One region of the Comamonas sp. 7D-2 genome, then DNA from elsewhere that is predicted to be linked to it. Evidence: predicted binding sites of a transcription regulator. Region 1 holds the regulator's gene; each other region holds the start of a gene.
What was found. Region 1 encodes sigma-54, which starts transcription at its own class of promoters, with help from an activator protein. Its sites were predicted from a motif close to TGGCANGNAANCTGCTTT; they were not measured.
Positions count from the first base shown of each region.

Region 1 (7,716 bases):
ATGGGTCTCGACGCTGGGGCGCACGCCGTTGCGCTTGGCGCGAAAACGGTCGGCGATCGCATCCTTGACCTTGAGCGCCGCGAAGTTCAGGCTGGTCAGCGGGCTGTGCTGGGCCGTGACTTCGATCTTGAAAGTTTCCTTGGGCGTGAACCAGATCTCCCAGGCCACCTCGCTGGCGGCGCGGTACAGATCGTTCTCGCTGCGGTACATGGTGTGCGACAGCTCGATCAGCACGCGCTGGGCCAGACGGCTGTGCAGATTGAGCAGCATGGCATCGCGCCACATGCCGCGCAGCATGACGCCACCCCGGCCCACGAGCAGATCCTGCCCGCTGGCGCCGGTGATGGCGTGGACCTCGTCGGCCAGAAAGCCCTCGACGCCGGCGGCGCAGGGCAGAAACAAATGCAGTTGGTTCATAGAAATCAGTGCGCGCCAGCAACGGCGCAGACGCCGGACGCTCACGGGAGCCTGTTGTGCGCTTTACAGGGCATAAGCATACGCGCTAGGCCTTTTCCGGTGCCCGCGCACGACAAGCGTTGCTCTACAGATGCTCGCAGGGCCCGAGGCATGATGCCAGGCGAAGGAGCAATGACGACATGGAAGAAATCAGCTGGAACGACTTTATGAAGGTGGAGCTGCGCGTGGGCCGCGTGCTGCAGGCCGAGGTATTTGCCGAGGCCCGCAAGCCCGCCTACAAGCTGCTGGTGGACCTGGGTCCCGAGCTGGGCCAGCGCAAGTCCAGCGCGCAGATCACCGAGCATTACCAACCCGAGGAGCTGATAGGACGGCTGGTGGTGGCCGTGATCAACTTTCCCAAGAAGCAGATTGGGCCCTTGATGAGCGAATGTCTTGTGACCGGTTTTCACGATGCCACGGGAGCCGTGGCCCTGTGCGTGCCCGACAAGGAGGTGCCGCTGGGCACGCGCCTGCTGTAATCGGCGTGTTCAGAGGCAAAATGGCCGCCAGCCATTCTCCCGCCTACGGATACTGCTATGAATATCAGCTTCAACCCGCTGGTGCGCGTGCGCACCGTCACCGCCTTTGTCAACCTGAGCGCCGATGAGGCACAGTGGCAGGCCGACCTGACCCAGGCCAAGCAGCAATGCGATGCCGTGGCCGATGCCATCGAGGCCCGGGGCTATCAGGTGCAGTCCATCCGCATCGTGAGCAACCCGTTTGGCGAATATCTGGATGTCTCCAGCGCAGACAGCGCCCAAGCCGGCCTGCAGCGCATTGCCGAAACGCTCAAGGCCATCAACACCGGCAAACGCCGCATCCGCTTTGCCGTGGGCGAGGCGCGCAATGCGCAGGAAGTGGCCCTGCTGCCGCAGCTGATTGCCGCCTATGGCGACCTGTGCAACGCCTGCGTAAACATCGATCTGGATGAACATGGCTTTCTGCAGACCGGCTTGCTGGCCCATAGCGTGCAGGCAATTCAGCAGATCGCGCGCACCACGCCGCGCGGCGAAGGCAACTTCAACTTCACGGTCAACTTCAACTGCGCGCCCGGCATTCCCTATTTCCCGGCCAGCTACCACCGCGGCCAGCACCACGGCGCCCTGGTGCTGGGCCTGGAAACGCCAGACCTCATGGTGGCTGAACTGCAGGAGCTGCAGCAGCAGCGCCTGCAGCTCGATCACGCGGCGTGGTTCAGGCTCGCATTCGAGCGCCTGAGCCAGACCCTGAACGAGCATGCCACTGCCATCCAGCGCTGTGCCGACGGCGTGAAACTGGCCGAGGGCTGGCATATCGCGGGCATGGACACCTCGGCCGCGCCGTCCAAGTCCTGCGCCTCCATGGTCGATGTCTACCAACTGCTGGGCGTGCCCTGTTTCGGCGCCAGCGGCACGGTGGAAGCGTCGGCCCTGCTGACCCGCGTCTTCAAATCGGTCAACGGCGTGACACAGATCGGCTTCAGCGGCCTGATGCTGGCCGTGACCGAGGACCAAGGCCTGGCCCAGGCCAGTCTGAATGACGAATTCGATATCCGCGCCCTGCTGACCTACAGCAGCGTCTGCGGCATCGGCCTCGATACCGTGCCTGTGCCGGGCGACAGCAGCGCCGAGCAGATCGCCGCCGTCATGCGCGATACGGGCACCATGGCTTTTCGCCTCAACAAGCCGCTGACGGTGCGGCTATTCCCCGTGCCGGGGCTCAAAGCGGGCGACACAACGGCGTTCGAGAGCGCGGATCTGTGCAACTGCGCCGTGCTGGCTCTGCCTTGAACATCTAACAAGCGGGCTGCTGCGCTTGGCCGTCAAGCGCCGGCAGCTATTGCTTTTGATATTCCCCTACCCCGGTTCTGTTTGACCTGCCCCCATGGTGGCCGCCGGGGTGCCCCCGGTAAAATTGGCCCTTATGGCAAAAATAATCGTTCTGGCACTGGTGCTGCTTTTCTTTGGCTGCGGGCTGTACATGCATCTGCGCGGCAAGGTGCGCCACAAGGTGGTCAAGCAATTGTTTGACCACTCCACGTTCACAGCGCCGTTCAACGTCTTCATGCTGATGTTCAGCAAGGTGCCGCGCACGCCCTATCTGCCCACCAGCACCTTCCCCGAGCTGGCGCCGCTGCAGGCCAACTGGCGTGAAATCCGCGAGGAAGCCGTCAATCTGCAAAAGAACATGCAGATCAAGGCCGCCGCCAACAACGACGACGCAGGCTTCAACTCCTTCTTCAAGACCGGCTGGAAGCGCTTCTATCTCAAGTGGTACGGCGATGCCCACCCTTCGGCCATGGAGCTGTGCCCCAAGACCACGGCCCTGGTGAAATCGATTCCCAGCGTCAAGGCCGCCATGTTTGCCGAGCTGCCGCCCGGCGCCAAGCTCAATCTGCACCGCGACCCCTATGCAGGCTCGCTGCGCTATCACCTGGCCGTGCTGGCCCCCAACGACGACCGCTGCATGATCGAGGTCGACGGCCAGCCCTATAGCTGGCGTGAAGGCGAAGGCGTGATCTTCGACGAGACCTTTATGCACTGGGCCGAGAACCGCTCGGAAGGCAACCGCATCGTGCTGTTCTGCGATGTGGAGCGCCCCATGACCAATGGCTTTGCCCAGTGGCTCAATCACTGGCTGGGCAAGAACGTGGTGGCCGCCGCCAGCTCGCCCAACAACGAGGGCGATCCGCGCGGCATGATCAGCAAGCTGTTCAAGATCTCGTTCTATGCGGGCAAGTACCGCCGCGCCTTCCGCGACTGGAATCCGACCTTCTACAAGATCCTCAAGTTCGGCCTGATGATTGGCGTGCTGGTCTGGTTTATCTGGTGGTTGGTTTCTTGATAACCCCCTGAGGCGCTACGCGCCTTCCCCTGGCCGGGCGCCCCCAAGGGGGGACGGCAGCATCGCCGCAAGGGCGGCTCTTGCTCGCTGCCCCTTGCTTGAGGAATGCCTTATCAAGGCTCCCGCCCTAAATACAGAACAAGAAAGCCGCTGTGTGATGCATCAGCGGCTTTCTTGTTTCTGCGGTGCCCTACAGCGCCTTGCGCAGCGTGGTCGTCGGTATCTTGAGCTGCTCGCGGTATTTGGCGACGGTGCGGCGCGCGCACTCGATGCCCTGCTCTTTGAGCATATCGGCCAGCTTGGCGTCCGACAGCGGCTTCTTGGCATCTTCGGCATCGACAAACTGCTTGATCAGCGCACGCACGGCCGTGCTGGAAGCACTGCCGCCGGTTTCCGTGCCCAGGCCCGAGCCGAAGAAATACTTGAGCTCGAAGGTGCCCTGGGGCGTGGCCATGTACTTGGCCGTGGTCACGCGGCTGATCGTGGACTCGTGCAGACCCAGGGTGTCGGCGATATCGCGCAGCACCAGCGGGCGCATGGCCAGTTCGCCATGCACAAAGAAGTTCTTCTGCCGCTCCACAATGGCTTCGGAGACCCGCAAGATGGTGTCGAAACGCTGCTGGATGTTCTTGATGAACCAGCGCGCCTCCTGCAACTGCTGCTGCAGCGCCGCATGGCCGTCGCTGTTCTTGTGGCGGCGCAGCACGCCGGCATAGATGTCGTGCACGCGCAGACGCGGCATGACCTCGGGGTTGAGCTGCACGGAGAAGTCCACCCGGCCCGAGCCGGACCGCAGCGGGCGCACGATGACATCAGGCACCACGATATGGCGCTCCACGTCCACAAAGCGCCGACCCGGACGCGGCTCCAGCCTGGCGATCAGGGCCATGGCTTCGCGCAGCTGTTCCTCTCGCGCGCCGCACAGGCTGGTGAGCTTGCGCAGATCGCGCCGCGCCAGCAGGTCCATGGGCTGCGCGCAGATGGCCTGCGCCAGCAGCAGCCGGTTCATATGCGCCTCGGTCGTGCCCTCGTCCTCGGCGGTGCGGATCAGGTCGCGCAGCTGCAGCTGCAGGCACTCGGCCAGATCACGCGCTCCCACGCCCACGGGCTCCAGGCTTTGAAGCAGCTTCAGAGCAATGACAAAGTGCTGCTCCAGTTCCTCGCGCTCTTCCAGGTCGTCGCCGGCCAGGCTCTGCGCCAGCTCCTGCAGGGAATCCTCGAGATAGCCGTCGTCGCTGAGCGACTCGATGAGAAAGCGCAGCGCCGCCATGTCCGCCGCGCCCAGATGCAGGCTCAGCGCCTGACGATGGAGAAAGTCGGTCAGGCTCTGGTGCTCGCGCGCCAGATCGATGGCATCGGTTTCGTCATCGCCATCGCGGTTGCGCGTGGAGCTGCTGGCCGAGGGCGTATCCCACTCGCTGCTGGATTCGCCACCCCATTCCCCGTCCTGGCCGTCCAGGCCCTCGGCCTCCCAGTTCAGCGTTTCAGGGGTTTCGGGGTTTGATGCCTCCGCTACCGTTTCAGTAGCTTGTTGCGCTTGCGATGCATCTCTTTCAGCATGAATACCATCTGAAGTACTGTATTCACTGGCGCTATTAGCTACATCTACAGGAGCATCTCCCGCAGTTTCGGCCTCATCGCCCGCACGTTCCAGAAAAGGGTTGTCGACCAGCATCTGCTCGACTTCCTGCGCCAGCTCCAGGGTGGAAAGCTGCAGCAGCTGAATGGATTGCTGCAGCTGCGGCGTAAGCGATAAATGCTGCGAAACGCGTAGCGAGAGACCTGGCTTCATCGAGGCGCGGCCCCCAGACAATCATTGCAAACGCGCGCAGTGCTACGGGTTTGCCGCCGGGCCGCCCCAAGGCAAACCTCGGCGCAGCCGGTCAGGGCCCCTTCTGGGGGCAGCGACCGCACAAAGTGAGGGAGCGTGGGGGTCATCACATTCTGAAATGTTCGCCCAGATAGACGCGGCGCACATCGGCGTTCTCCACGATCTCCTCGGGCGTGCCTTCGGCCAGCACATGGCCGTCGCTGATGATGAAGGCGTGGTCGCAGATGCCCAGCGTCTCTCGCACATTGTGGTCGGTGATCAGCACGCCGATGCCGCGCTCCTTGAGGAAGCCGATGATGCGCTGGATCTCGATCACCGCGATCGGGTCGATGCCGGCAAAAGGCTCGTCAAGCAAAATGAAGCGCGGTTGCGTGGCCAGGGCGCGGGCAATTTCCACGCGCCTGCGCTCACCGCCTGACAGCGCCAGCGCCGGCGACTGGCGCAGATGCTCGACGCGCAGCTCCTGCAGCAGGCCCGTGAGACGCTTTTCGATTTCGTCGCGCGTCAGCGCCTTGCCCTGCTCGTCCTTTTGCAGCTCCAGCACGGCGCGCACATTGTCTTCCACGCTGAGCTTGCGGAAGATGGAGGCTTCCTGGGGCAGATAGGACAGGCCCAGGCGCGAGCGCTGGTGAATCGGCATGCCGCCCACCGGCTGGCCGTCGATGAAGATCTCGCCGCCGTCGCTGCGCACCAGGCCCACGATCATGTAGAACGATGTGGTCTTGCCCGCACCGTTGGGGCCGAGCAGACCGACCACCTCGCCTTTTTGCACGGACAGCGACACATCCTTGACCACCTTGCGGCTGCCGTAGGACTTGGCCAGATGTTTGGCCTCCAGGCGGCTGTCGGACTCGCCGCTGCGGCTGCTGGAGAAAGTCGGCTCGCTCATTTCTTCTCGTCGGCTTTCTCGCCGCCCAGCGTCATGCTCTGGCGCAGCTGCGTGGCAGGTGTTGCAGGCTTGGGCTGTGCCCCCGGCGTGCCGTCCTTGGGCGCCATGATGGCGCGCACACGGCCGCCCTGTCCCACGGAGGAACTCGGCAGGCCGCCGCTGGTCTTCTGGCCATCGACGGTATAGACGTCGGTGATGTTGTTGTAGACGATGATGGAGCCCGTGACCTGATCGCTGAGCTGACCGCCACGGTAGCGGCGCATCTCGCCACGACGGATGAACTTGACGATATCGGCCTTGCCGTCGTACTCGATGACTTCGCCTTCGCCCTCGATGAACTCCTCGGGCTGACCGGCCACGGTATCGCGCTTCTGACGGAAGAACGCTCGCTTGCCGGCCTCGGCCTTGATCACACCGTACTGATAGCCCTCGGCGTCCTGCCGCACATCGAGCTGAGCACCGCGCAGCACGATGGAGCCCTTGGTCATCACCACATTGCCAGTAAAGACACTGGTCTGCTGCAGCTCGTCATGACGCAACGCATCCGCCTCGATATTCATGGGCTTGGCGCTGTCGGCTTTTTCGGCATGGACAATGCCGGTCGCTGCTGCCAGGGCGCAGGCCAGCGCAAGAGGTAGGAGTGTTTTTTTCATGGAAGGCACGTTTCTTGCATCCATTGTAGTCATTCCCTTTTTGCAACTTGCGTAAAAAACACCCACAAAAAAGCCCGCACGGCGGCGGGCTTGTTGGACGTCAAACGTCACTGGCGTCTGCTGCCTGATCTCAGGCCTTGCGGCTGGAGGCGACCAGCGCATTGACCACGCGCAGCACATTGTCCATATTGCCGGCCTTGGTGCCGTCCGTGTAGTAGCGGCCGGCCACACCCATGGCGGGCACGCCTTCCACGTCATATTCGTTTTGCAGCTGAGCGGCCTTGCGCGCCTGATTGGCCACGGTAAAGGAGTTGTAGACCTCCTTGAACTTGGCCAGATCCACGCCCTGCTTTCCGACCCAGTCAAAGATGGCGTCATCGGTCTTGAGCAGATTGCGATCCACGTGGATGGTACGGAACACCTTGGCGTGCAGCTGGGGCAGCAGGTTCATGCCCTCCAGGGCGTAGTACAGCTTTTGCTGTGGCACGAAAGAGGCATTGAAAGCCACGGGCACGCGGCGCACCACCACATCGGCAGGCTGGCTCTTTGCCCAGGCTTCGAACTGGGGCTCGAAGGCATTGCAATGCGGGCAGCTGTACCAGAAGAACTCGACCACCTCGACCTTGCCGGCCGGCGCGCTCACGCTGGCGGGCTTGCCGAGCTTGATGTAGTCCTTGCCTTCCTTGGGCGCAGCGCCCTGGGCCCAGCTGGAGGAGGCACCCAGAGTCAGGGCACCGGCAGCAGCTGCCGAGGCAGCCAGAGAGAATTCGCGACGTTTCATCTAAACAAACTCCTGTATCAGGTCTGCAGTATCAGAGCCAACAGGCCCAAAAAAGTTCAGCGTTGTCAAAACTACCAATGGCACAAGCCAGAGGCCTCAAGCAAGGGCCGCCCCGCAGCTAAGCTGCAGTCCCCCGACGCGCAGCGCCTCAGGGGCCTTGTTATCTGGCCGCGCGCACCAGAGTCGAGTCCACGCCCGCACCGTCGAGCTTGCCCTTGAGCTGCTCGGCGTCGTCACGCTTGCTGAACGGCCCCACGCGCACGCGGAAAACGGTGATGCCGTT
Region 1 is NZ_CP094238.1:5,142,177-5,149,892, forward strand. Features, by position in the region: gene MPZ60_RS23680 (class I SAM-dependent RNA methyltransferase) at 1-417, opposite strand, end outside; gene MPZ60_RS23685 (tRNA-binding protein) at 597-935, shown strand; gene MPZ60_RS23690 (DUF711 family protein) at 993-2,225, shown strand; gene MPZ60_RS23695 (aspartyl/asparaginyl beta-hydroxylase domain-containing protein) at 2,359-3,279, shown strand; gene MPZ60_RS23700 (RNA polymerase factor sigma-54) at 3,470-5,071, opposite strand; gene lptB (LPS export ABC transporter ATP-binding protein) at 5,217-5,999, opposite strand; gene lptA (lipopolysaccharide transport periplasmic protein LptA) at 5,996-6,652, opposite strand; gene MPZ60_RS23715 (thiol:disulfide interchange protein DsbA/DsbL) at 6,783-7,433, opposite strand; gene MPZ60_RS23720 (SPOR domain-containing protein) at 7,594-7,716, opposite strand, start outside.

Region 2 (7,716 bases), 1.2 Mb from region 1:
CCCGCTGCAGATCAATCTGCTGCCTGGCGTGGATCTGGCCGAGGTGCTGGCCCAGGCCAAGCTCCACTCGCGCAAGCTTGTGGCCAACGAGCTGGCCGCCCACCTGCCCGCGCGCCTGGCCGATGCCTGGGTCGGCCGCATGCCCGAGTTGCAGCGCCCCATCAACGAGGCCAGCGACAAGGCCCTGGCCAGACTGGCCGAGCAGCTGTCGCGCTGGGAGATCACTCCCACGGGTACCGAGGGCTACAAAAAAGCCGAGGTCACGCTGGGCGGCGTGGACACCAAGGTGCTGTCCCAGCAAACCATGGAGTGCAAGAGCCGCCCGGGCCTGTACTTTATCGGCGAGGTGGTGGACATCACCGGCTGGCTGGGGGGCTACAACTTCCAGTGGGCCTGGGCCAGTGCCGCCGCCTGCGCCCAGGCCATGGCGGAAAAGCAATCGGTCATGGCTTGAGCGACTGGAACCGAAGCGCCTGCCGCCATGAAAAAAGGATGGTTGAGTCATCCTTTTTTGCTGCCTGCGCCTCCAGCGCACCACCCGGTCAGGCAGAAAACTCCTTGCCTTCATAGTGCTCGGGAACCTTGAGCTGCCCCGAGGCGATGGCAGCCGACGCCTTGGCCACGCGCTCGCGCACAGCGGCGGCAACGCCCTGGCCCATGGTCAGGCGTACGGCCGCCGGGTCGCTCAGGCCAATCTTGCGAATACCCGGGCCGGGCGCACCGCGCTCCTGCATGTCCTTGACGGCCAAGAACGCGCCAATGCCCACATCGGCCCAGGCGGAAGCGACGAACACCTGCGGGTCCACCGTGGTCCAGTCGATCACATTGCCGATCTGGCGCGTGCCCGCTTCGCGGCAGGCCTGGGTCACGCCATCGCGGCCGGAGTTGAGCATGGTGAAGATCACATCGGCACCGGCAGCCATCTGGGCCTTGGCAATGCGGTGCGACAAAGCGTTGTCGTCCTGATCGCCCGAGAAGTTCGTCAGCAGCTTGACCCTGGGGTCGGTATCGCGCACACCGGCAGCATAGGCAGCACGCCCCTTGAGCCCCGGGGGCACGCGAATGCCCGACATATGGCCGACCACACCGGTTTTGGTGGTCAGCGCCGCCAGCACGCCCGCCAGATAGGCCGACTCTTCCTGCAGCACGTCATAGCTGCAGAGATTGCCTCCCTGTACCGCGCCCTGGGTCACGACGAACTGGGTCCTGGGGAAGCGCGCCGCAACTTCGGCTGCGGCCTGATTGTTCTGCCCGCCATGGGCAATCACCAGCTGCGCACCCTGCTCCGCAAGCTGTGCAAGAGCCGGCACCAGCAACTCCTTCCTGGGCGCCATGCCGTCGAGAAAGCGGGTCTGCACGCCCAGCTCCTGGCGTGCTTTTTCCAGGCCGCGCCAGCCGGCCTCCATAAAGCCCTTGTCGCTGCGCGAGCCCGCAAACAGACCGCCCACCACCAGGGAACCGCCGGATGCGGCAGGCCCGGAAACTCCGGCCCTGCCGGCACAGGCCGTCAATGCCAGCAAGCCCGGCACGGCTATGGCCGAAGCCATCCATTGGCGACGCGAAATAAATGAGGAATGAGAAGCGCTGGACAAGATGGAAGCTCCTTGAACACAGAAAAACAGCGACGCGCACAGGCACGAAACCCACTTATTCCTTGACCTCGGTCACGAAATAAAGCCCTCAAACTGTATGCAATTTCCGTGCACACGATACTCGCAAGAAACCCCAGCGCCGGGCTCGGCTGTCCTGGCGCCTGGGCAGCACCGTGCTCTTGCATTGCGCATCCGGCCTCGCTCCGCAATACACGCGACTTGAACGCGCCGATAGTCCAAAAGGCACAATGGCGGTGCCTGAATCTGGTCTGCGACAACGCCCTGCCTGCTGCCGCAAAACCATGCACGCGCGACCGACTCCGAATTGCTTCACGCCCCATTCAAGACGCAGCCCAAGTCTTGGTCTATAATGCTCGACTTTGCTGGCATTACCCCGTCGGCCATACTAGTTAAAAAGTGGCGGGGAAACCGCTGTTCACGGCTCTCAGGCCCGATCTTCCCGAGAACCCTCTGTCAGCACAGATATATCTGGAAATTAAATGACTACCATCCGCGTCAAAGAAAACGAGCCCTATGAAGTTGCCCTGCGCCGCTTCAAGCGCACCATCGAAAAGCTGGGTCTGCTGACCGATCTGCGTGCTCGCGAGTTCTACGAAAAGCCCACAGCCGAGCGCAAGCGCAAGAAGGCTGCTGCCGTGAAGCGTCACTACAAGCGCGTTCGCAGCATGCAACTGCCTAAGAAGCTGTACTAATCGTTGATTAGGACCAGTCGGCCTTAAAACAGCCGCAAACCCGCGCTCGGGACGCCAGGCGCGGGTTTTTTGTTTTCTGGCCACTGCCAAGCCTGCCCGGCTGCGCAGTGACCTCCCAGCGCATGGACAGTCAGCGTCCGTTCGCCCACCCCAAGGAGAAAGCCATGAGCCTGAAAGCCCAGATTACCGAAGACATGAAGACCGCCATGCGTGCCAAGGACAGCGCGCGCCTGGGCACCATCCGCCTGCTGCAGGCCGCGATGAAGCAAAAGGAAGTGGACGAGCGCATCGAGCTCGACGACGCCGCCGTCATCGCCATCGTCGACAAGCTGATCAAGCAGCGCAAGGACTCCATCGCCGCCTTCGAAGCCGCCAACCGCAGCGATCTGGCCGACGTGGAAAAGGCCGAAATGGAAGTGCTCAAGGTCTATCTGCCCGAACGCATGGGCGAGGCCGAGATCACCACAGCCGTGCAGGCCATCGTGGCCGAACTGGGTGCCTCCGGCCCTGGCGACATGGGCAAGGTGATGGGCGCCGTCAAGGCCCAGCTGGCCGGCAAGGCCGATATGGGCCTGGTGTCCGCTGCCGTGAAGGCCGCGCTGACCCGATAGTTGGCAACCGGCCTGAGCCACCATGCGGCACCAGGCTCAAAAACAGAAGCTGCTTGCGCTTGCAGTACATATCTTTCAGATTAAAAATGATCTGAAATTTATGTATATCAAGCGATAGCAGCTTCTTTTTTTATAGCATTTCTGAATCCCATGGGCGCCTGTTTGCTGAAGAACTCCTGCAGAAACTCGACGCAGACCCGCACCTTGGCCGAGCGCTCCAGTCGCGTCGGATAGACGGCCCAGATATTCGCCTGCTGCTGCCACTCGGGCAGCAACTGCAGCAGGCTGCCGGCCTGCAGATCGGCCGCCACATCCCAGAGCGATCGCAACACGATGCCATGGCCGTCGCGCGCCCATTGCACGGCCATCTCGCCATGATTGGTGGACAGCGGCCCGGTCACTTTCACGCTGCGCTCCTGACTGCCCGAGCGCAGTTTCCAGACACCGAAGGGATGGTCACGCTCCTTGATGACCAGGCAGTCATGCGCAGCCAGCTCGTCGAGCGTGCGCGGGCTGCCACGCCGCTGCACATAGGCCGGGGCCGCACACAGCACGCGATGGTTGTCGGCCAGATGCCGGGCAATCAGGTGCGGGGCGATCTCGTCGCCCACGCGTACGTCTAGATCGAAGCCCTCGGCCGCAACATCGACGATGCGGTCAAACACCTCCAGGCGTAGCTGCAGCGCCGGATATTGCGCAATCAGCTGCGACAGTGCGGGCGCAACCACATTGCGGCCAAAACCGAAGCTGGTGGACACCCGCAGCAGGCCGCGCGGCTGGCGCCGCGTCACATCCACCTCCTGCAGCAGATGCTCGACCTCGTCCAGAATGCGCTGCGCCCAGTGGTAGACGCGCTCGCCCTGCTCGGTGACAGCTACCCGCCGTGTGGTGCGATGCAGCAGCTTCACGCCCAGCTCCTGCTCCAGCAGGCGGATGCGCTTGCTGACAAAGGCCGGCGAAGCATTGTGCGCGGCCGCAGCCTCGGCAAAGCTGGCTTTGCGCACCACGGTGGTGAAGACACGCAGGTCTTCGGGCGAGGGCATTTTCTGCACGATCTGTAAACAATCAGGCTACGATCAGTCAATTGTATTCAGTTATGTAAGGTGCAGAATACCGCCAGGCACAGGCTGAGCCGCTGCCTCGCCACCCAACACATTCACGAGAGAGCACCATGTCCACACCCAAAAAGATTGCAGTCATCGCCGGCGACGGCATCGGCAAGGAAGTCATGCCCGAAGGCCTGCGCGCGCTGGAAGCCGCAGCCAGGCGCTTCGACCTGCCGCTGGAGTTCCACCATTTCGATTGGGCCCACTGCGACTACTACGCCGAACACGGCCAGATGATGCCCGACGACTGGAAGGCCCAGCTCTCGGGCATGGACGCCATCTTCTTCGGCGCCGTGGGCTGGCCCGCCACCGTGCCCGACCATGTCTCGCTGTGGGGGTCCCTCCTCAAGTTCCGCCGCGAATTCGACCAGTACATCAATCTGCGTCCGGTGCGCCTGTTCGAAGGCGTTCCCTGCCCCCTGGCCGGCCGCAAGCCCGGCGACATCGATTACTACGTGGTGCGCGAGAACACCGAAGGCGAATACACCTCGCTGGGCGGCGTGATGTTCGAAGGCACAGACCGCGAGATCGTGATCCAGGAATCGGTCTACTCGCGCAAGGGCGCCGACCGACTGCTCAAGTACGCCTTCGATCTGGCCCAGAGCCGCGCCAAGAAGCACGTGACCCTGGCCACCAAGAGCAATGGCATCGCCATTAGCATGCCCTGGTGGGACAAGCGCGCCGACGACGTGGCCAAGGACTACCCCGAAGTCACGCTGGACAAACAGCACATCGACATCCTGACCGCGCGCTTCGTGCTTCAGCCCGGCCGCTTCGACGTGGTGGCCGCCACCAATCTGTTTGGCGACATCCTGTCCGACCTGGGCCCTGCCACCACGGGCACCATCGGCCTGGCGCCGTCGGCCAACCTCAACCCCGACCGCAACTTCCCCTCGCTGTTCGAGCCCGTGCATGGCTCGGCGCCCGACATCTACGGCAAGAACATCGCCAACCCCATCGCTATGGTCTGGTCGGGTGCGCTGATGCTGGACTTCCTGGGCCGCAGCGAAGGTGCCTGGCGCCAGGCCCACGACACCATCGTGGCCGCTATCGAGCACACGATCAAGGCCGGTCCGCTGACGCCCGATCTGGGCGGCAAGGCCAACACCACCGAGGTGGGTGAAGCCATCGCCGCGGCCATCGCCAAGGCCTGATGGCTCCAGGCTGGCCGCGGCCGGCCTGATTCAAAATGAGAAGCACCCGTGCAGGCACAACCTGCACCAGGGTGCTTTTTACGTCTGAACGCCCAGGCCCAACGGCGGCGCAGGCTTCAGCCCGGGGATTTGGCTTTGGCTTGCGAAGCCGGTTTTCTGGCCGCCCGGGCCTGGGCATTGCGCTGTGCTGCGGCCTGCACCAGCGCCTGGAACGCTGCGGCGTCAAGCGCATCGCCCAGATGCAGATCTATGGCCCGGCGCGTGGCGCCTTCAAGACTGGCATTGAACAGGCCGGCCGGATCGGCCAGGGCCGCACCATGCGCAAAGGTCAGCTTGACCACGGCCTTGTAGGTCTCGCCCGTACACAGGATGCCGTCCTGCGACCATACGGGCGTTCCACGCCATTTCAGCTCTTCCACCACGGCGGGCAAGGCCTCGCGGATCAGCGCCCGCACGCGGGCCAGCATGGCGCCGCGCCAGTCGTCCAGGCCGGCAATCCTGGCATCGATCAGAGCCGAAGCCTCGGGGCCGCTGACAGGCTCGGCCGAAGGTGCAGGCATGGGTAGCAAGGCAGTCATAGATGGGTCTCCATGGTTGGACCTGGAATCATGTCCAGCACAAGGCTCAAGACATGGGACAAGGATTGCACCACGGTAGCACGCCAGAGCAGAGCGGTCCCAGAGTGCCAGCCCGCCCTATATCAGGCTCATACCAGGCTCAGCCCAGCTCCCCCGCAACCTCGCGCAGGCATTCGACCAGCAAGCCCGTGGTCGGCGTCAGCGGCTGGCCACGCAAGGTGATCAGTCCCACGGGCGGCAGATCTATGGGCACGACCAGATCCAGCATGGCCAGCGTACCCAGGGCGGCATGACAGCGGGCCACGCCACGCGCCATGAAGGCCACGGCGCCGCGCTGGTGCACAAAGGTCAGCTGCGAGAGAAAGGACGCGGTCTCCACGATGTCGGCTGGCGGGTGCAGGCCGTGGGCATAGAACTGCTGCTCCAGCTTCACTCGCAGCGAGGCCCAGGGCGGCGGCAGCACGCAGGGCTGGCCCGCCAGGGCCTGCCAGCTGGCCGCACCCGGCGCCAGCAGCGCATGACCGGGCCGCACCACGGCCACCATGGGATCGTCGTACAGCGCCTCGGTCTCCAGGTCGGGCGCGGCATAGCCGGGCTCCAACCGCCCCACGAACAGATCCAGCTCCCCCAGGCGCAGCTTGGGCAGCAAGCGCGTCAGGTCCCCCTCCTCCACCATCACCGTGGTCTGGTCCGAACGCGCCTTGAGCCGCTCCACGGCGCGCGCCAGCAGCACCGGCGTGGCCACCACCATGGCGCCCACACTGGCGCGCCCGCGGGCACCGCTGGCCTCGGCAGCCATCTCGTCGCGCGTGCGTTCGAAACCGGCCAGCACCGAGCGTGCAAAACGCACCATGCTGACACCGGCTGCCGTGGGTTCGGTGCCGCGCGTGGAGCGCTCGAACAGAGCCATGCCCAGCATGCGTTCGACCTCGGCCAGAGTCTTGGAGACGGCAGGCTGGGTCACTGCCAGAAACTCGGCCGCACGGCCCAGGTGGCGGAACTGGTCCAGCGCCACCAGCAGTTGCAGATGGCGCAGCTTGAGGTTGGAGCGCAGCACACGATCGATCTTGCTCATGGGGCTTCATTACCTAATAGTTATGAAGAGAGTCTATCTTTTCATTGGATTGTCATGGAGCAGTTTTGAACAATCGGGGCTGGCAGTTCATATAACGACAGGAGACAAGCGATGATCCCCCCACACAGCAGCCGACGCAGCTTTGTGCTCGGCACCCTCGGCGCAGCCACGCTCGGCAGTTCCACCCGCCTGCTGGCCCAGACCTGGCCCGAACGCCCCATCACCTTCATCTGCCCCTGGCCTGCCGGCGGCACGGCCGACCAGTCCATGCGCGCGCTGTGCACCGTGGCCAGCCGCATCCTGGGCCAGGCGATTGCAGTGGAAAACCGCGCCGGAGCCTCGGGCATGATCGGCTCCAAGGCCCTGGCCTCGGCCAAGCCCGATGGCTACACCATCGGCCAGATCCCGATCTCGGTCACGCGCTTCTCCCAGCTGGGCACGCTGCAGGCCGATCCGCGCAAGGACTACACCTATATCGCGCGTACCTCGGGCCAGACCTTCGGTATCGCCGTGCCGGCCAACTCGCGCTTCAAGACCCTGCAGGACTTCGTCGCCGCCGCCAAGGCCAAGCCCGGCAGCATCACTTACGCCCACGCCGGCGTGGGCGGCGCCACGCATGTGGGCATGGAAGAATTTGCGGCCGCAGCCGGCATACAGCTCAGCCACGTGCCCTACAAGGGCGGCGCCGAGGCGCTGCAGGGCGTGCTGGGCGGCCATGTGGATGCGCTGGCCGACTCCAGCTCCTGGGCTCCGCATGTCGAAGCCGGCAAGCTGCGCCTGCTGGCCACCTGGGGCGAGCAGCGCACGCCGCGCTTCAAGGACGTGCCCACGCTCAAGGACCTGGGCTACAACGTGGTCGTCGATGCGCCCAACGGCATCGGCGCGCC
Region 2 is NZ_CP094238.1:3,963,634-3,971,349, forward strand. Features, by position in the region: gene MPZ60_RS18165 (NAD(P)/FAD-dependent oxidoreductase) at 1-454, shown strand, start outside; gene MPZ60_RS18170 (BMP family protein) at 543-1,592, opposite strand; gene rpsU (30S ribosomal protein S21) at 2,093-2,305, shown strand; gene MPZ60_RS18180 (GatB/YqeY domain-containing protein) at 2,470-2,916, shown strand; gene MPZ60_RS18185 (LysR substrate-binding domain-containing protein) at 3,024-3,959, opposite strand; gene MPZ60_RS18190 (tartrate dehydrogenase) at 4,088-5,176, shown strand; gene MPZ60_RS18195 (DUF1801 domain-containing protein) at 5,293-5,754, opposite strand; gene MPZ60_RS18200 (LysR substrate-binding domain-containing protein) at 5,894-6,829, opposite strand; gene MPZ60_RS18205 (tripartite tricarboxylate transporter substrate binding protein) at 6,941-7,716, shown strand, end outside.
Region 2: MPZ60_RS18170 (BMP family protein) is a predicted target of sigma-54. The motif match lies at 1,689-1,706, and genes of this name have one in related genera.

Region 3 (7,716 bases), 1.1 Mb from region 1:
CAATCCAATCTGAGCGGCATGCAGCTGGAGCGCAACGCCCATGGCCGTCTGGTGCTGACCCTGGGCAACGGCCTGGTCTACGAAGCCGTCGTTCCCGTGCGTGCATTTCCGATTGCCGCGCCTGCCGAAGGGCTGTCGCTGATCGCCTCCGATGGCAAGGAAGCGCTGTGGGTGGCCCGCATGGCCGACCTGCAGCCCGAGCATCGTCAGCTGATCGAGCAGGACCTGGCAGTGCGGGAGTTTGTGCCGACCATAGAGCGCATTCTCAAGGTCTCGAGTTTCTCCACCCCCAGCACCTGGGAGCTGCAGACGGATCGCGGTCTGACGCAGATGGTGCTCAAGGCCGAGGAAGACATCCGCAAGCTGGCCGGGCGCACCCGACTGCAGATCACGGGCCAGGATGGCGTGCAATATCGGATTCCCGACAGCAGCAAGCTGGACAGGCATTCGCGCAAGCTGCTGGAGCGCTTTCTGTAAGCTGCGCAGCGCGACTATTTCAAGGGCTTCGCATAATCGCGAGGCCCTTTTTTGTATCAAATTGCGCAGTGGTGCTTGATATATATAGACTAATAGCTATCAAAATAGGATTGAAAATAATCCTACAGTTTTCTCAAGCGTGGCCGATAACAGGGCGAGATAGCTGATTTTCCGCCTGCACCTTTTTACTGCCGAGGGCCAAGCCATGCAAATTCCACCTCTAGACCGGACACAGACGCCCTGGCGTACCCAGGGTGCGGATTTGTATTCCACAGGCGCCTCTGGCGCCGCGCCGGTGCGCCCCGTGAATGCGGTGAATGCGACGGAGTCGGTGGACAAGATCGGCGAGGGCCGCACGGTGCGCGAGCCCGAGAAGCCCTCGGCTCCCGATACCGAGAACCGAGACTGGACGCTGGCCGAGGAGGTCAAGCAAAAGGAGGAGGTCGAGGAGCCACCCAAGGAGCCGATCTCCAAGCAGCTGATCGAGTTCATCCAGTCCATGTGGCGCGCCAGTGCCCAGGCGGTGGAGCAGGCGCAGGAAACCAGCAAGTCGGAAGATCTGCTGCAGAGCAAGCAGACGGCGCGCAATGAGCCGCTGACTTATTCCGAGCCCCGGATAAAGCGCAGCGGCAACGCCAAGTAAGCGATTGCTTTTATTTTGAGAGCTGATTGCGCTTGATATTCAAGCGCTTCAGCTATTTTTATATCTTATTTGCTTTCAGGATCAGCGCTGTCAGCTTCTGATTTGTGAGCGTCGTCCTTGGCTGATGCAGCTGCCACGGCTTCCGCGGCCTTGGCCTTTTCACGCGCTGCACGGTATTTGACGGCAAAGGCGCGCACTTCCTCATAGGTGACGAAGCCGTCCTTGTTGGTGTCGGTTTCGTCAAAGGCGGCGGCCAGCTTGGGGATGATGGCCACTTCCTTGCGGCTGAGCTTGCCATCCTGGTTGAAGTCCAGCATCTTGAACTGCTGCTGGGCCTTGATCTCGCCCTTGGAGAGCTGGGTTCCCTGTCTTTCCGCCATCTTGTCGCCGGCAGTTTCCTCGGCGCGCACCGTGGGCAGCAGCAGCACGGCGCTGGTCAGCAGCACGCCCATGGCGGTCTTCATGACCGAGCTGCTGCGCGCGACGAAGGGGTGTTTCTTGGCTTTTGACATAGCGGTACAGGTGAGGGCCATGACGGCATTCTCAAGCACTGTCCCGCCGCACTTTCAAAGTTTTGCATTCGCTTGCCGGACTTTGCCAAGCTTTACGTAGGCAGCGCCGCCTTGTCATGGGCAATGCCGCTGCGCACATGGCCCGAGGGAACATGCCCGGCCGCATTGCGTACATGGCCGGTCTGGTCGTCGAAGAAGAAATCGGGCTCGAACTCGCGCAGAAACCCGCCCTTGGCCAGTCCGCCGAGGAACATGGCTTCATCGACATCGATCTTCCAGTCCATCAGCGTATTGAGCGCGCGTTCATGGGCCGGGGCGCTGCGCGCCGTGACCAGCGCCGTGCGCACGCGCATGCCGGCCACATCTGCCTGCTGCAGCCGGTGCAGGGCGGCCAGCAGCGGCTTGAACGGGCCTTCGGGCAGCGGCTGGGCGGCTTTCTCCAGCTCATGTTGCTGGAAAGCCTCCAGGCCCTGGGCCTGGAAGATGCGCTCGGCCTCGTCGGAAAACAGCACGGCATCGCCGTCGAAAGCGATGCGCACTTCGCGCGGATGGCTGCTGCTGGCGCGCATGGAGTCGGTGAACACATGGGCTGCCGGGTAGCCCAGCTGCAGTGCCTGGGTCACGTCATCGGCATTCGCCGAGAGAAACAGCTGGGCTCCCAGCGGACGCAGATAGCCGAAGGGGTCGCGCCCCTGGGTGAATACGCCGCGCTGTATGGAGTGCAGGCCGTGGGCCTGGGCCGAGCGGAAGACGCGCATGCCGCTGACGGGGTCGTTGCGCGAGAGCAGCACCACTTCCACATGCTGCTGTGCCTCGGTGTTGAAGGCCAGCAGCTTCTTGACCAGCGAGAAGGCCACGCCGGGCGCGGCAGGCACGTTCAGCCGCTCGCGCTGCAAGCGCAGATAGGTCGCCGGGTCGCTGTCCTCGAAGAGGCGGTTTTCCTCCTCGAAATCGAACAGGGCTCGCGAGGAGATGGCGACGACGAGCTTGTCGTTCAGGGTCATGGCCATGGCGGTACGGCTTTGAGCGGATGTGCAGACAAGCTCCGATGATACGCAGGCCGCCGCGCCCTCACCAGTTGGCTTCGCGCTCGGGCGTGGCACTGATATGGTGTATGGACAGATCGGCGCCGTCGAATTCCTGCTCCTGGCTCAGGCGCAGCCCCATGGTTTTCTTGAGCAGGCCATAGACCAGCAGGCCGCCGAGCGCTGCCCAGGCCACGCCCATCAGCGTGCCTATGAGCTGGGCCATCGGATGTACGCCGCCAAGCCCGCCCAGTGCCTGCGTGCCGAAGATGCCGGCTGCAATGCCGCCCCAGGCGCCGCACAGACCGTGCAGCGGCCACACGCCCAGCACATCGTCGATCTTCCATTTGTTCTGCGTCAGCGTGAACATGAAGACAAAGATGGCGCCGGCGGCAGCCCCCACGACCAGTGCCCCCAGAGGGTGCATCAGATCCGAGCCCGCGCAGACGGCAACCAGACCGGCCAGCGGGCCGTTGTGCACAAAGCCCGGGTCGTTTTTGCCCACCGCCAGGGCAGCCAGCGTGCCGCCCACCATGGCCATTAGCGAGTTCACGGCGACCAGACCGGAGATCTTGTCCAGGCTCTGGGCACTCATCACATTGAAGCCGAACCAGCCCACGATCAGAATCCAGGCTCCCAGCGCCAGGAAGGGAATGCTGGAGGGGGGCGTGGCGGCGATCGCTCCGCCCTGGCGGTAGCGATTGCTGCGCGGACCCAGCAGCAGCACGGCGCCAAGAGCGATCCAGCCGCCCACGGCGTGGACCACCACGCTGCCGGCAAAGTCGTGGAACTCGGCACCGGTCAGCGCCTTGATCCAGGCCTGCACGCCGAAATGCTGGTTCCAGGCAATGCCCTCGAAGAAGGGGTAGATCAGGCCCACGATCATGGCCGTGGCGATCAGCTGGGGCCAGAACTTGGCGCGTTCGGCAATGCCGCCCGAGATGATGGCGGGAATGGCGGCCGCGAAGGTCAGCAGAAAGAAGAACTTGACCAGGCCGTAGCCGTTGAGTGTCGTCAGCTGCTCGGCACCCACGAAAAAGTGCGTGCCGTAGGCCACGCCATAGCCGAGCGCGAAATAGACCACGGTGGAGACCGAGAAGTCGACCAGGATCTTGACCAGGGCATTGACCTGGTTCTTGCGGCGCACGGTGCCCAGCTCCAGGAAGGCGAAACCGGCGTGCATGGCCAGGACCATGACGGCGCCCATCAGAATGAACAGGGCATCCGCGCCCTGTTTTAGTGCTTGCATGAAAACGCTCCAGCTGAAATTTGCTATTTATTGGTGCGAAATTGCGTAAAAAACCCGCAATGCACTAAAAGAAAGCAAGAATTGCGCCAGGCTGGAGTGGGTGCTTCCGCACCGTTGCGGGCGCGGCCGGCCTATTTGACGAACTGGTTGAGCTGGATGATGGGCATGAGCACGGCCAGCACGATGAGCATGACCACCAGTCCCATGACGACGATGAGCAGCGGCTCGAGGATCGTGGCCAGGTGCATGGCACGGCGCTGGACCTCGGTGGACAGCTGGGTGGCGGCACGCTGCAGCATCAGCGGCAGCTGGCCCGTCTGCTCGCCCAGCCGGGCGAACATGGCGACCAGGCCCGGAAAGCGCTTCTTCTGAGCCAGGGCCGAGGCCAGTGGCGCGCCTTCGCGCACCAGCACCAGCGCATCCATGGCATCGGCGCGCAGGGCGCGGTTGTTGAGCGTCTCGGCCGCAGCCTGCAAGGCCTTGAGAATGGGCACGCCCGCTCCGGCGAGCATGGCCAGAGTGCCGGCAAAGCGCGCTGCGTTATAGCTGCGCGAGAGCCGGCCTATGAGCGGCAGACGCAGCCACTGGGCATCGAAGCGCTCGCGAAACGCCTCGTTCCTGAGCGCCAGCCGAAAGCCCACGGCAGCCAGCAGCAGCACGGCCAGCATGAGCCAGCCGTAGTGGCGCACAAAGTCGCTGATGCCGAGCATGACCACGGTGAGAAACGGCAGCGCACGCTTGGTGCCGGCAAACACGCCGGCCACCTGCGGCACCACATAGCTGACCAGAAAGATCACGATGACGATGGCCACCAGCGTCACGATGGCCGGATACAGCGAGGCGCCGATGAGCTTGGACTGCAAGGCCTGGCGCGCCTCCAGGTCGTCGGCCAGGTTTTCCAGCACCGGACCCAGGCTGCCGCTGGATTCACCGGCGCCGATCACGGCGCAAAAGATATCGGAAAACTCGCGTGGATGCTGTTCCAGCGCCCTGGCAAAGCTGGAGCCGGCATTGACCTCGGCCCTCAGCGCTGCGACCAGCTGATGCTGGCGTTCGTCCTCGGCTTCCTCGGACAGCGCAGCCAGTGCGCGTTCTATGGGCAGGCCGGAGCTGACCAGCCCCGAGAGCTGGCGGGTCCATACCGCGAGGCTGGTGGAGTTGAAGACCGGGCGCGTGAACCATCCGGAAGCGCCGGTGCGGCCCTGGCCCTTGCCTGCGGCGACGGGCTCGACCTGCAGCGGCACCAGGGCCTGGCTGCGCAGCTGGCTGCGCGCGGCACGGGCGTTGTCGGCTTCCAGGGTGCCCTTGCGGGTCTGGCCCTGGGCATCCAGGGCTTCAAAGGTAAAGGCGGGCATGCGCGAATCGATCTGACGGGTGAGGAGTTAGTGCAGATAGTAGCGACTAATGATGTCAGCACTTCGGCGTTTGAGAGAGCGAACCCGGCTTGACGCAGGTCAGGACTGCCGCGGCTGAGGTCGGCACAATGGTCTGCCGATTCAAGAATGCGAGGTTTCGATGCTCAAGGACAAGGTTGCATTGGTGACGGGGGCTGCATCCGGCATAGGCCGTTGTGTGGCGCTGACATGGGCCAGGGAAGGCGCGCGGGTGGTGCTGGCCGACCTCAACGAGGAGCAGGGCCAGGAGAGCGCGGCCCTGGTGCGCGAGCTGGGTGCCGAGGCACTGTATCTGCGCGCCGACGCCGGCAGCCCGGCGGATCATGAAGCGCTGGTGGCCCTGACCATGCGCCACTTCGGCAGGCTGGACGTGGCCTGCAACAACGCCGGCATCGGCGGAGCCAGCGCGCCAACCGCCGACTATCCACTCGATGCCTGGGAGCAGGTGCTGCGCGTCAATCTCTCGGGTGTCTTCTATGCCTGCAAATACCAGATTGCCGCCATGCTGCAAGGCGGTGGCGGCTCCATCATCAATATGGCGTCCATACTCGGCGCCGTGGGCTTTGCCAACTCTGCGGCCTATACGGCGGCCAAGCATGGCGTGCTGGGCCTGACCAAGGCGGCAGCGCTCGAATATTCGGCCCGGGGCGTGCGAATCAATGCCGTGGGGCCGGGCTTTGTCCAGACCCCCATGATCAGCGGTCTGGAGCAGGACCCGGCCACGCATGCGGCGCTGGTGGCGGCCCACCCCATGGGACGGCTGGGCCAGCCCGAGGAGATCGCCGAGCTGGTGGCCTGGCTGGCCAGTGACCGCGCGTCGTTTGTGACGGGCGCTTATTACCCGGTCGACGGCGGTTACTTGGCGCGCTGAGTGGTCTGCAGCGGTTTGCTATAGGTTTTGATGGCCCTGCGCTTGACTGGCAAGCGCTGCGGGCCAAAACCTTAAACGACTGGCGCCATGGCGGCGGCTTGCATATCGCCGTCGATCTCGTCGGCGCGCACCGAGGCTGCACGCTGCAGCAGCGGCGTGGCATAGGCCTCGAATTCGGGCCGCCTGGGCAAGCTGCCGTCCATCATGCTCCAGCCGATATAGCTGGCCAGATACAGATCGGCGGCCGTGAAGTGGTCGCCGCAGACATAGCGTTTGCCGGCCACCGCATGCAGCAATGTGTTCAGCACATCGTCAAAGCGACCAAAGCCCGCGCTTATGGCCTGCTGATGAGTTTGCGATTGCAGCCAGCCTTCGTTGCGGGCGGTTGTGACGGCCTCCACCGGCCCGGCGACAAAGAACAGCCAGCGAAAGTAGCTGGCCCGTTCCGGGCTGCCCATTGCCGGGGCCAGTCGTTTCTCGGGAAAAAGCTCGGCCAGATAGGCGAGGATGGCTCCGGTCTCGGTGACCACGGCATCGCCATGCTGCAGCGCCGGGACCTTGCCCATGGGGTTGATGGACAGGTACTCGGGCGACTTCATCTCGGGTCCGAATTCCAGGTCAACGGTTTCATAGTCGGCGCCGCATTCCTCCAGCATCCAGCGCACCATGCGGGCGCGTGATCTGGGGTTGCTGAAAAAGCGCAGCTTGGGTTGCTGAGGTGTGGACATTGCGGCTCTCCTTGGCGGGCTGTTGTGACATGGCAAAAACGCCATGCAGCCAATGTAGGAGCGGGGGCTGACAGTTTCTGTCAGCAGCGCCGTTCAATCCAGCGTGTAGCCGGTTTCGTCCAGCCAGCGCTGTATCAGCGCCTGGCGTCGCTGTGGATAGCGTTCGCCCAAATCCTCCAGCGCGTCCACGCGGTCGGCGCGAAAGTGACGAAAGGCCTGGCGCAACTCGCACCATGCCGAGACCACGCGGCTGCGCTCGAAGTAGGCCATGGCAAACGGCCAGACCAGGCGCTGGCTCGGCACGCCATGCTGGTCCCGGTAATGCAGCACGACCTTGTGTTCGGCACGGATGGCGCGGCGCAGCGCGGCCTGCCAGGGCTCGGGCGGCGGGTCGTTCTGCATATTGGGAACCAGCAGGCCGCTGGTATCGACGGCAATGCGCAGCTCCAGCGGCAGTGCTGTGCGTATGCGGTCCATGGCGGCGGTGGCGGCCTGTGCCAGTTGCGGATCGGCCTGCAGGCTGGCCCAGCGAGCGCCCAGCAGCAGGGCCTCCAGCTCGTCGGCGTTGAACATCAGCGGCGGCAGCAGAAAGCCGGGCCGCATCTCGAAACCTATGCCGGGGTCGCCCAGGATGTCGGCGCCCTGGGTGCGCAAGGTGGCAATATCGCGATACAGCGTGCGCAGGCTGATGCCCAGCGCCTGGGCCAGCTCGGGCCCGGTCTGCGGCTGACGGGCGCGGCGCAGTGTATCCAGCAATTGCAGCAGACGGGCGGAACGGCTCATGGGCGAAATCTGAGAGGTGAACGACGCAGGAGTT
Region 3 is NZ_CP094238.1:735,485-743,200, forward strand. Features, by position in the region: gene MPZ60_RS03280 (DUF1854 domain-containing protein) at 1-477, shown strand, start outside; gene MPZ60_RS03285 (hypothetical protein) at 683-1,120, shown strand; gene MPZ60_RS03290 (EF-hand domain-containing protein) at 1,186-1,653, opposite strand; gene MPZ60_RS03295 (5'-nucleotidase) at 1,725-2,642, opposite strand; gene MPZ60_RS03300 (ammonium transporter) at 2,704-3,906, opposite strand; gene gspF (type II secretion system inner membrane protein GspF) at 4,038-5,261, opposite strand; gene MPZ60_RS03310 (SDR family NAD(P)-dependent oxidoreductase) at 5,422-6,171, shown strand; gene MPZ60_RS03315 (glutathione S-transferase family protein) at 6,243-6,899, opposite strand; gene MPZ60_RS03320 (YafY family protein) at 6,993-7,682, opposite strand.
Region 3: MPZ60_RS03300 (ammonium transporter) is a predicted target of sigma-54. The motif match lies at 3,978-3,995, and genes of this name have one in related genera.